3 regions of the Pseudomonas sp. NPDC099000 genome follow, and region 3 is predicted to be linked to each of the others. Evidence: predicted binding sites of a transcription regulator. Region 3 holds the regulator's gene; each other region holds the start of a gene.
What was found. Region 3 encodes FliA, which starts transcription of late flagellar genes. Its sites were predicted from a motif close to CTAAAGTTTNNNNNNNNNNNGCCGNTAA; they were not measured.

Region 1 (3,276 bases), on a different contig from region 3:
TGGGCGATTTCCTGCACGGTCAGGCCCATTTCGTGGACGGCGGTGGCGACCATGTCGGTCATTTCCTGCTGACGACCGGAGCGCTCGGCGGTGTTGTCGACCACCTTCGCCACTTGGCTGACCGCCGTGCGCAAACGCTCGCTGGTGGTCAGCACTTCGCCAATCATTTCGCGCTGACTGTCGAGGAATCGATTGAAGCCGCGCGCCAGGTCACCCAGCTCATCGGCGCGACTGGAATCTAACCGGTGGGTCAAATCTCCCCCACCGCTACCGATGTCTACCAGCGCGGCTGTTACCTGTCGGATCGGCCGCACCAACCCACGGGCCAGCAAAACCACCAGCAACAGACACACCAGCGCCACCGCCAGACCAATTCCGCTGCTCATCCACATGGCGCGACGGGCTTCGGCGTAGATCTGCGACTGTGGCACTTCGGCCACCAGGGTCCAGCCCAAATCGCGCAGGGGCAGGCTCAATGCCAGAAAATCTTCGCCATCACGAGCGAAACTGCTGCTAGCGGCGGCTTTTTGGCCCATCACAGCTTGCGCGGCCGAAGCACCGATCTGCTCAGACAATGTGCGTTTACCGCTGAACTGCGCCTCGGGGTGAACCTGGATCAAACCGTCGGAACGCACGAGATAGACCTTGCCGCGCTCACCGAAGTTGAAGTTGTGGATCAGCTCCGACAGCTCTTTCATGCTCAACCCAAGCCCGGCAACGCCCACGACTTTACCGGCCTGCTCGACCTTGAGGTCGATGAACAGCGCCAATTCTCCGGTCGCGGTGTCATTGTCGATATTGAGGGTGCGCGGCTGGTTGCTGTCGAGGAATGCGTAGAACCAGGCGTCCTTGGGATTGGAACGGCTGAGGGTCCGGTCCAGGCCTTTTTCAGTGAAGTAATGGTTTGAAGCCGTGCCGACAATCAGCGCGGTAAAGGCTTTGTGTTCGGCGCGGATGCCTTCCAGGTACTGGACGAACGCGTCTGTCTGGGCACTGTTTTCACCCCCGGCCAGCCAGTCGCGCACCATGCTGTTGCTGGCGATGTCTTTGGCGGCGGTGAGGGGTTGGACGAGGATGCGTTCGATGTCGTTGCGCATCGCTTCGATGCTCGACGGCAGTGCCTGCTCGACCAGATAGCTCTGGGCGAGACGGTTGACCACGAGGGTATAAATGCCAACCACGATCAGGATGCTGACCAGCAGGGCGGTGCCCATACTGAGGATCAACTGCCATTGAATACTGCGTCGCCAGAACTGCATGGAGCACCCCCAAAGAATAAGAGGCTGAAACACTGCAACAGCCGTGCCGATTGTATACAACACAATCGACAATCTATTCTTTGGTTGTGCGCAAAGCCGATCAGGCCTGATTGATCGTCTTGGAGATCACTTCAACCGTGGCGCTGACTTGCTCTTGGTAACGGTCGAGTTCCTGCTTGTGCTGCTTTTGCATTTCTATCTGCTGGGAGCACAGATTCATCGCAGCCAGCACCAGGAGTCGGTCACCGATCAGCGTCGGGTACTTCCTCTTGGTGTCGGCCAAGGCAGCTTTCAACATCATCGCGGCGTCCAGCAGGGTTTGCTCTTCCCCGGCCGGCGCCTTGATCGAATAGTCCTCCCCCAGGATCGAGACGACTTTTACCCCTGCGGCGCCGTGATTCATGCGCTGACCGGGCCGGCGCTGACGCGCTCAACCAGAGCCTGGATGCGGGCCGCGGTGGCGCCTTGTTTCTCTTCCTGTTCCATCAGGTTCAGCTGCAGGCTTTCGTTTTCATCCTTGGCCTGGGCCAGTTCTGCGCTCAGGGTCTGGTTGGTGGCGAGCAGGGTCTGGTTCTGTTGCACCAGGTCGCTGACCAGCTGTTCCAATTGGCTAAGGGATGCTTCCAACATTTTGATTTTCCAAGCTTTTTCAAAGGGCGCGTACGATAAAGAAAAGTCATCATGGATGCCAGGGTTATTCAGGCGCAAGGCCTTGATTTTCCTGGCGGACGACCTTCCTCGCGAGCTTTAAAGACTGTGATTGGCGGATCTGGTTCCTGCACTTCGTCGCCGGAACCCGTCTGCGACAAAAACGCGCAGGCACTCAAGACTTTAGTCGTATGACCGATAAGTCACTCATACGTCAGCTTCAGCGCCGCACGGGTGCGCTCACTTTGGTAAACAGCATGTCCCTTCGTAATATGAATATCGCACCGCGGGCGTTCCTCGGTTTCGCCCTGATTGGCGGTTTGATGCTGGTTCTGGGTGTGTTTGCCTTGAACCAGATGAGCAAGATTCGCGGCGCCGGCGAAGACATCGCGTCCATGAGCGTGCCGAGCATCAAGAGCCTGGACGAATTTACTCAACTGACCCTGCGCCTGCGAGTGCTGTCCTACCGTTTGCTGGTCAATCGGGAACCGGACGTGCAGCAGAAAACCTTTGAGCTGTTCGAACTGCGCAATCAGCAGATCCGCGACGCTCAGAAGGTCTACGAACCGTTGATCGACGGCCCGCAAGAGCGCGCCGCGTACGATCAATACGTGCAGTTACTGGGGCAATACCGCCAACTCGAAGACCGGATGAAGACGCTGTCGCGCAACAATCAGGTCGACGAACTGCGCACGATGCTCAACAGCGAACTGCTTTCCAATTCAGAGGCAGTCAACTCGGCACTCGGCAAGCTGCTTGAGATCAACACGCAACAGATTGAAGCCACCGACACCCGTGCCGGTGAGCAGTATTCGACTTCGCTCAATCTGGTGATCACCTTACTGGTCATTGCCAGCGGCCTGACCCTGCTGTTCGCCTGGCTCCTGACCAACAGCATCACCAAGCCGATCGCCAACGCCCTGAGCGCTGCCGAAGAAATCGCCGAAGGCAACCTGACTCGCCCGATCCATGTCGATGGTGAAGACGAAGCCGGCCGCTTGCTGCTGGCCATGTCGAAGATGCAGGACAAGTTGCGTGACACCCTGCAACGGATTTCGGGCTCGGCCACGCAACTGGCGTCCGCCGCTGAAGAGCTGAACAGCGTCACCGACGAAAGCGCCCGTGGCCTGACCCAGCAGAACAACGAAATCGAACAGGCCGCCACCGCCGTCAATGAAATGACCAGCGCCGTGGAAGAAGTCGCGCGCAACGCCGTGAGCACGTCCGAAGCCTCGAAAAACGCCACCACCTCGGCCGGCGACGGTCGTGACCTGGTGCAGGAAACCGTCAGCGCCATCGAACGCATGAGCGCCGATGTGCAGAGCACTGCCACCTTGATTGGCGATCTGGCCAATGAGTCCCGTGACAT
Region 2 (3,276 bases), on a different contig from region 3:
CGATAAACCCCTGACCCGCCAGAAAGGCACTGGAGGGTCAGGATCGCGGCATTACACCCTGAAATGACTCACCATCATCTGCAACTGATTCCCCAACCGCGCCAGTTCAACACTGGACGCCGCGGTTTCGTCGCTGGCGGCGGCGGTCTGTTCCGACACGTCGCGCACGTTGATGATGCTGCGGCTGATTTCTTCGGCCACGGCGCTTTGTTGCTCGGCAGCGGCAGCGATCTGCTGGTTCATCGACTGGATGTTGGACACCGTGCGGGTGATGTTTTCCAGCGACACGCCAGCCTTGCGGGTCAGGGCGACGCTGCTGTCGGTCAGGGCGCGGCTGTTGTTCATCACGTTCGACACTTGTTGAGTGCCATTCTGCAGGCCGGCCACCAGGCCTTCGATTTCTTCGGTGGATTTCTGTGTGCGCTGGGCCAGGCCACGCACTTCGTCGGCGACCACGGCAAAACCACGACCGGCTTCACCGGCACGCGCGGCTTCGATCGCGGCGTTGAGGGCCAGCAGGTTGGTCTGTTCGGCGACAGCCTTGATCACGTCCATGACGCTGCCGATCTTGTCGCTTTCCTGTTGCAACACGCTCATGGCTTCGGTGGAACGCGCCACTTCGCTGGCCAGACGTTCGATCTGGGCGATGGCTTCGTTGACCACTTTGTCGCCTTCGCGGGCTTCGCCGTCAGCGGCGGCTGCGGCCTGGGAGGCTTCTTCGGCGTTGCGCGCGACTTCCTGCACGGTGGCGGTCATCTCGTGCATGGCGGTGGCCACCTGATCGGTCTCGATCTTCTGGCTGTTGACGCCGGCGCTGGTTTGCTCGGTGACGGCCGACAACTCTTCAGCGGCGCTGGCGATCTGGGTGACGCCATCGCGGATGCCGCTGATCAAGTCGCGCAGGGTCACGCCCATGCGCGCGATGCCTTGCTGCAACACGCCGAGTTCGTCGCGGCGAGTCACTTTGACGTCCTGGGACAGGTCGCCGCTGGCGATGCGTTCAACCACGGCCAAGGTGTCGCGCAATGGGCCGGTGATCTGACGAGTGATGATCACGGCAGCAATGATGCCCACCAACAACGCCAGCAATGTGCTGATCAACTGCAGCGTGCGCGCCTGGGCGCTTTCGGCGTCACGGCGATCGAGCTGTATCTGATACAACTGATCGCTCAGGGTCACGATCGCGGCGCCCTGGTCGGTCATTTCCTTGCGGGCCTGCACGGCATCGGTGTTGGCGGCTTTATAGGCGGTCAACGCGCTGCGGTAATTGCCAAGTGCGGTTTCCAGCTGACGCAGGGCGTCTTGCTGGGTGTCGGCAAACTGCACGTTGAGTGGTTTCAGGCTGGCAATCGCTGAATCCAGTTGGACGACGGCTTTTTGCTCGGTCTCGGCATTGGTGGTGGCGGTGTAGCCGCGCACTTCGTAGCGGGCCAGGATGAAGGCTTCCTTGGCGGCGGTGACGGCCTGGAACTGTTCGAAACGCTGGTCGCTCAGGGGCATTTGCTGCACGCGGGTGCTGATGGCTTCGATCAGTGTGCTGGCCGTTTCAGCATTGACGCCCATGGCGTCGCGGGCGCTGTTACCGGTTCGGTAAGCGCTGCGCATTTTATTCAGCGACGTCTTATAGGCATCGATGTAGGTGCCTTGCTCTTTGAGCAGCTTGAGGTTTTCCGGGCTCTTGAACTTCGACAACAGCGATTGTTGCTGAGCGGAAAAGGCGTCAAGGGTGGTCTGTACGTTCTGGGCGGCGGTTTCATCGCCGTTGGTCAGCATGTATTGCAGGCGCACCACGCGAAGCTTGGTCAGGCCGGAGTTGAGCTGGGTGATGTCGCTCATCCAGTTGCTGCGGTCAATCAACCCGCCCAGGCTCGTCCAGCCAGTCAGGGCCAGTACGCAGGTCAGTGCCAGGACCAGGCCGAACCCCAGGCCCAGTTTCATGTTCACGCTGATGTTGCCGAACCAGCTATTCATCAAATTCCTCCAGGAACGTTGCGCTTTCGATCGTCGGTTGGCTGGAAGATTGTTGTTTTTAGGTGCCAGCAAGGGTAGGTAGCAGGTCTGTATCGGCAGCAATCGCGAGAGCTGAAAGGATTTTGTCGGACGGATTCTGTAACAAGGTTTTTGTAGGTGGGCTTAAGCTTTTTTTCACATGGGTTTCACCGGCCGCCGACGCTCGCCTCTCTACCCTCGCGGCATCGAATGACAATGGTGCATGCCGGCGAGGCGGCTTGATGTGGAATTGAGACTGAGTCTGTTCGGGATAAAACGCTCAATTAACCTGAGCCGTTTGACCCGCTATCGAAACACTGCCGTGGTGCTGGCCTCGGCGCTGCTGGTGATTCCATTGACCCTATGGCTGTTGCAGCCAGCCGCCGTACCGGACCTGGCGCATGGCAATGTGGCGGGCGCACGAGCGTTGGCCGCCGGCTGGGCCAAAGGCGATGTGATTGTGCTGATACGCCATGTCGAGCGCTGTGATCACTCGAATGCCGCGTGCCTGAGCGGCAACGATGGGATTACCGATCGTTCGCGCAGCGTCGCGGTCAGTGTCGGTGCGCGGTTCGAACAATTGGGGTTGGACAAGACCGATATCTACAACAGCCCGATGGTTCGTACCTCACAGACAGCCAGCTACATGTTCAACAAGGTCGGTGTGGGCGAAGACTGGCTGATCAGCTGTAGGGGCACGATGCTGCGTGATGCCCTGGCGCATAAAGTTGCGGGTCGCAATCTGATTCTGGTGACCCACAGCGAATGCATGGCGCAACTCGAAAAAGACCTCAAGTTGTCGACCTCCACGTTCGGTTACGGCGCCTCGTTGTTTATCTCCGCCCAAACTTCTCAAGCGCCGCGCATGCTCGGTTTCATTGAAGCTTCCGACTGGCGCTCGGTGACCACCGAATGAGTTTTTCCTCTGGATCTGGACATACGATGCTGACTTCTTCCCGCAACCGCTTCTACTGGGCGAACTTCGGTATTCCGCTGGCCTGCGCGGCCGTGGTTTTCCTGATGTTCGACATGACCCAAATCGACATCGCCTTCAGTAATCTTCTGTTTGATCCGGTCGCCCAGATCTTTCCGCTCGACAAGGTTCACTTCTTTGAAAAGCTCACCCACAAGTGGGCGCGCATCATTCCCAACTGGACCGCCGAGATTGCCTTGATCGGCGCAATGCTGTCGTTTGTCTGGCCGCTGATCAACAGCTCAAAGCATCCGCGCCTCGGTAGTTTTCTGGAGCGGAGCAAGGCGGCACCTGTGCTGCGATTTGCTTATGAG
Region 3 (3,276 bases):
TCGAAAGCCTGGCCGGTCGTGGCATCAAATCGAAAAATTATCTGGTTTTGGCAACCACCAGCCAGAAACAGGTTCTAACGGCCGCTTATCACAGTTACAAGCGTTGTGGGCTCGCTGGCTGCATCCTGACTAAACTGGATGAAACGGCAAGTCTGGGCGAGGTGTTGAGCCTGGCGATCAGTCATGAATTGCCGGTGGCTTACCTGACCGATGGCCCGCGTATTCCGGATGATTTGCATCTGCCGCGTCGTCATCAGTTGGTCAGTCGCGCCGTAAGCGTGCAAATGCAAGAAGAACCCAGCGAAGAAGCCATGGCTGACATGTTCGCTGATATTTACCACAGCCCGACCAAGCAGGTTGGCTGAGGTACTAATGAACAGTTTTTGTACCTACATCGATGGTCTGCCATGCATTGTTCAGTTATTGAGCGCGCAGCCAGTAATGTGGCCTCCGTCTATGCAAGACAAGGTAAAGAAATAACATGGGCAGCATGCATCCCGTACAGGTGATCGCGGTGACCGGCGGCAAAGGTGGCGTCGGGAAGACTAACGTGTCAGTGAACTTGTCCCTGGCTCTAGCTGAACTCGGCCGGCGCGTCATGCTGCTGGACGCCGATCTGGGGCTGGCGAACGTCGACGTCCTCTTGGGGCTGACACCCAAACGTACCCTGGCCGACGTGATCGAAGGCCGCTGTGAGCTGCGCGACGTTCTGTTGCAGGGCCCCGGCGGTATTCGCATCGTTCCGGCCGCGTCCGGCACACAGAGCATGGTTCATCTGAGCCCGGCCCAGCACGCCGGCCTGATCCAGGCTTTCAGCGATATCGGCGACAACCTCGACGTCTTGGTGATCGACACCGCTGCGGGTATTGGTGACTCGGTAGTCAGTTTCGTTCGCGCAGCGCAAGAAGTCTTGCTGGTGGTGTGCGACGAGCCGACCTCGATTACCGATGCCTACGCGCTGATCAAACTGCTGAACCGCGATTACGGCATGAACCGCTTCCGCGTCCTGGCCAACATGGCCCAGAGCCCGCAGGAAGGTCGCAACCTGTTCGCCAAGTTGACCAAGGTCACGGACCGCTTCCTCGACGTCGCCTTACAATACGTCGGTGCGGTGCCTTACGACGAAAGCGTGCGCAAGGCCGTGCAGAAGCAGCGCGCCGTCTACGAAGCCTTCCCGCGTTCCAAGTGCGCCCTGGCGTTCAAGGCGATCGCGCAGAAGGTCGACACCTGGCCGCTGCCTGCCAACCCGCGTGGGCACCTGGAGTTTTTCGTCGAGCGCCTCGTGCAACAGACCGCAGGACCCGTCCTATGACAGCCAGTGGCTACAACCTCTACAAGAAGTCGGCACGTGACGCGCAGTACGAGCTGATCGAGCGTTACGCGCCACTGGTCAAACGCATTGCTTACCACTTGCTGGCCCGTCTGCCGGCCAGTGTTCAGGTTGAAGACCTGATCCAGGCCGGGATGATCGGCCTGCTTGAAGTATCGACCAAATATGACGCCAGTAAAGGCGCGAGTTTCGAGACGTACGCGGGCATTCGAATCCGCGGCGCGATGCTCGATGAAGTACGCAAGGGGGACTGGGCGCCACGTTCGGTTCACCGCAATACCCGCATGGTCAGCGACGCAATTCGCTCGATTGAAGCTAAAACCGGTCGTGACGCTAAAGATCATGAGGTTGCGGCCGAACTCCAATTGAGTCTCGACGATTATTACGGGATTTTGAACGACACCCTGGGCAGCCGGTTATTCAGTTTCGACGATCTGTTGCAGGACGGCGAACACGAAGGGCTGCACGAGGATGGCGCGAGTGCACATCTGGAGCCGTCACGCGATCTGGAAGATGAACGCTTCCAGGCCGCGCTGGCGGACGCGATTGCCAATTTGCCGGAGCGTGAGCGACTGGTGTTGGCGCTGTACTACGACGAAGAGCTGAACCTCAAGGAAATCGGTGAGGTCCTGGGGGTCAGCGAATCGCGGGTCAGCCAGTTACATAGCCAGTGCGCGGCCCGTTTGCGGGGGCGTTTGGGGGAGTGGCGAGCGCGCTGAAGGCAGTGTGGGGACACTGCGAACGAGGCCGGTGGGGTGTTGAACTGCACCGGTCGCGATCTGTTGTGCTCCAGACAGTCATCGAATGCATTGCCGGATTGATTGAAATGGCGCGTCCAGGTGCTGGGCGCGTTTAAGACTGCTTGGAGGTCGAATTGGACAAGAACATGAAAATCCTCATCGTTGATGACTTCTCAACGATGCGGCGGATCATAAAAAACCTGTTGCGTGACCTTGGGTTCACCAACACGGTCGAGGCTGACGATGGCACTACTGCCATTCCGGTTCTCAACAGCGGGAGCATCGACTTTCTGGTAACGGACTGGAACATGCCTGGCATGACCGGTATCGATCTGCTACGTCACGTGCGCGCCGATGAAAAGCTCAAGCACCTGCCGGTGCTGATGGTGACTGCCGAAGCCAAGCGCGAGCAGATTATCGAAGCGGCCCAGGCCGGTGTTAACGGCTATGTGGTCAAACCCTTCACGGCCCAGGCGTTGAAAGAAAAAATCGAGAAGATTTTCGAACGCATCGGTTGATCCACTGCGCCACGGGGGAGCTATGGAGCATAAAGAATCTTCACTGGGCGATTTTGAATCGACCCTGAAAAAACACGCGGTCGAACTGGTCGAAAGCCTTGAAAAAGGCAGGTTCGGCGACGCTGTGCAACTTATCCATGAGCTCAATCAGACCCGTGACCGCGGCCTGTATCAGGAAGTGGGCAAGCTCACTCGCGAGCTGCATAGCGCGATCGTCAATTTCCAGATTGACCCGAACATGCCGCAAGCCGAGGAAGTGTCGCAGATCACGGACGCCACCGAGCGTCTGGGGTATGTGGTCAAGCTGACCGAGGCCGCCGCCAACCGCACCATGGACCTGGTGGAAAACGCCACGCCGCTGGTCAACAGCCTGAGCGAAGAAGCCCAGGCGTTGAGCACGGATTGGGGGCGGTTCATGCGTCGCGAAGTCGGGGCTGAAGAGTTCCGCGAACTGGCTCGGCGCGTCGACGGTTTCCTGACACGCAGCAGCGAAGACAATCGCACGGTGTCGAGCAACCTCAACGACATTCTGCTGGCCCAGGATTACCAGGACCTCACCGGTCAGGTGATCAAACGCGTGACCCAATTGGTCACCGAAGTTGAAAGCAACCTGCTCAAGCTCGTGCTCATGGCCAGCCAGGTAGACCGCTTTGCGGGTATCGAACATGACCGTGATGCGATGCTCGCT

Region 1: a site for FliA is predicted at 2,082-2,109, ahead of ACIQV9_RS16035 (methyl-accepting chemotaxis protein). Genes of this name have one in related genera too.
Region 2: a site for FliA is predicted at 2,061-2,088, ahead of ACIQV9_RS19390 (methyl-accepting chemotaxis protein). Genes of this name have one in related genera too.

The regions. Positions count from the first base shown of each region.
Region 1 is NZ_JBIWAF010000012.1:29,113-32,388, forward strand. It holds gene ACIQV9_RS16015 (methyl-accepting chemotaxis protein) at 1-167, opposite strand, end outside; partial or broken gene ACIQV9_RS16020 (cache domain-containing protein) at 186-1,259, opposite strand; gene ACIQV9_RS16025 (cell division protein ZapA) at 1,360-1,662, opposite strand; gene ACIQV9_RS16030 (hypothetical protein) at 1,659-1,889, opposite strand; gene ACIQV9_RS16035 (methyl-accepting chemotaxis protein) at 2,165-3,276, shown strand, end outside.
Region 2 is NZ_JBIWAF010000017.1:58,365-61,640, forward strand. It holds gene ACIQV9_RS19390 (methyl-accepting chemotaxis protein) at 52-1,971, opposite strand; gene ACIQV9_RS19395 (histidine phosphatase family protein) at 2,234-2,905, shown strand; gene ACIQV9_RS19400 (phosphatase PAP2 family protein) at 2,932-3,276, shown strand, end outside.
Region 3 is NZ_JBIWAF010000003.1:420,618-423,893, forward strand. It holds gene flhF (flagellar biosynthesis protein FlhF) at 1-365, shown strand, start outside; gene fleN (flagellar synthesis regulator FleN) at 482-1,312, shown strand; gene fliA (RNA polymerase sigma factor FliA) at 1,309-2,049, shown strand; gene ACIQV9_RS06575 (chemotaxis response regulator CheY) at 2,217-2,588, shown strand; gene ACIQV9_RS06580 (protein phosphatase CheZ) at 2,611-3,276, shown strand, end outside.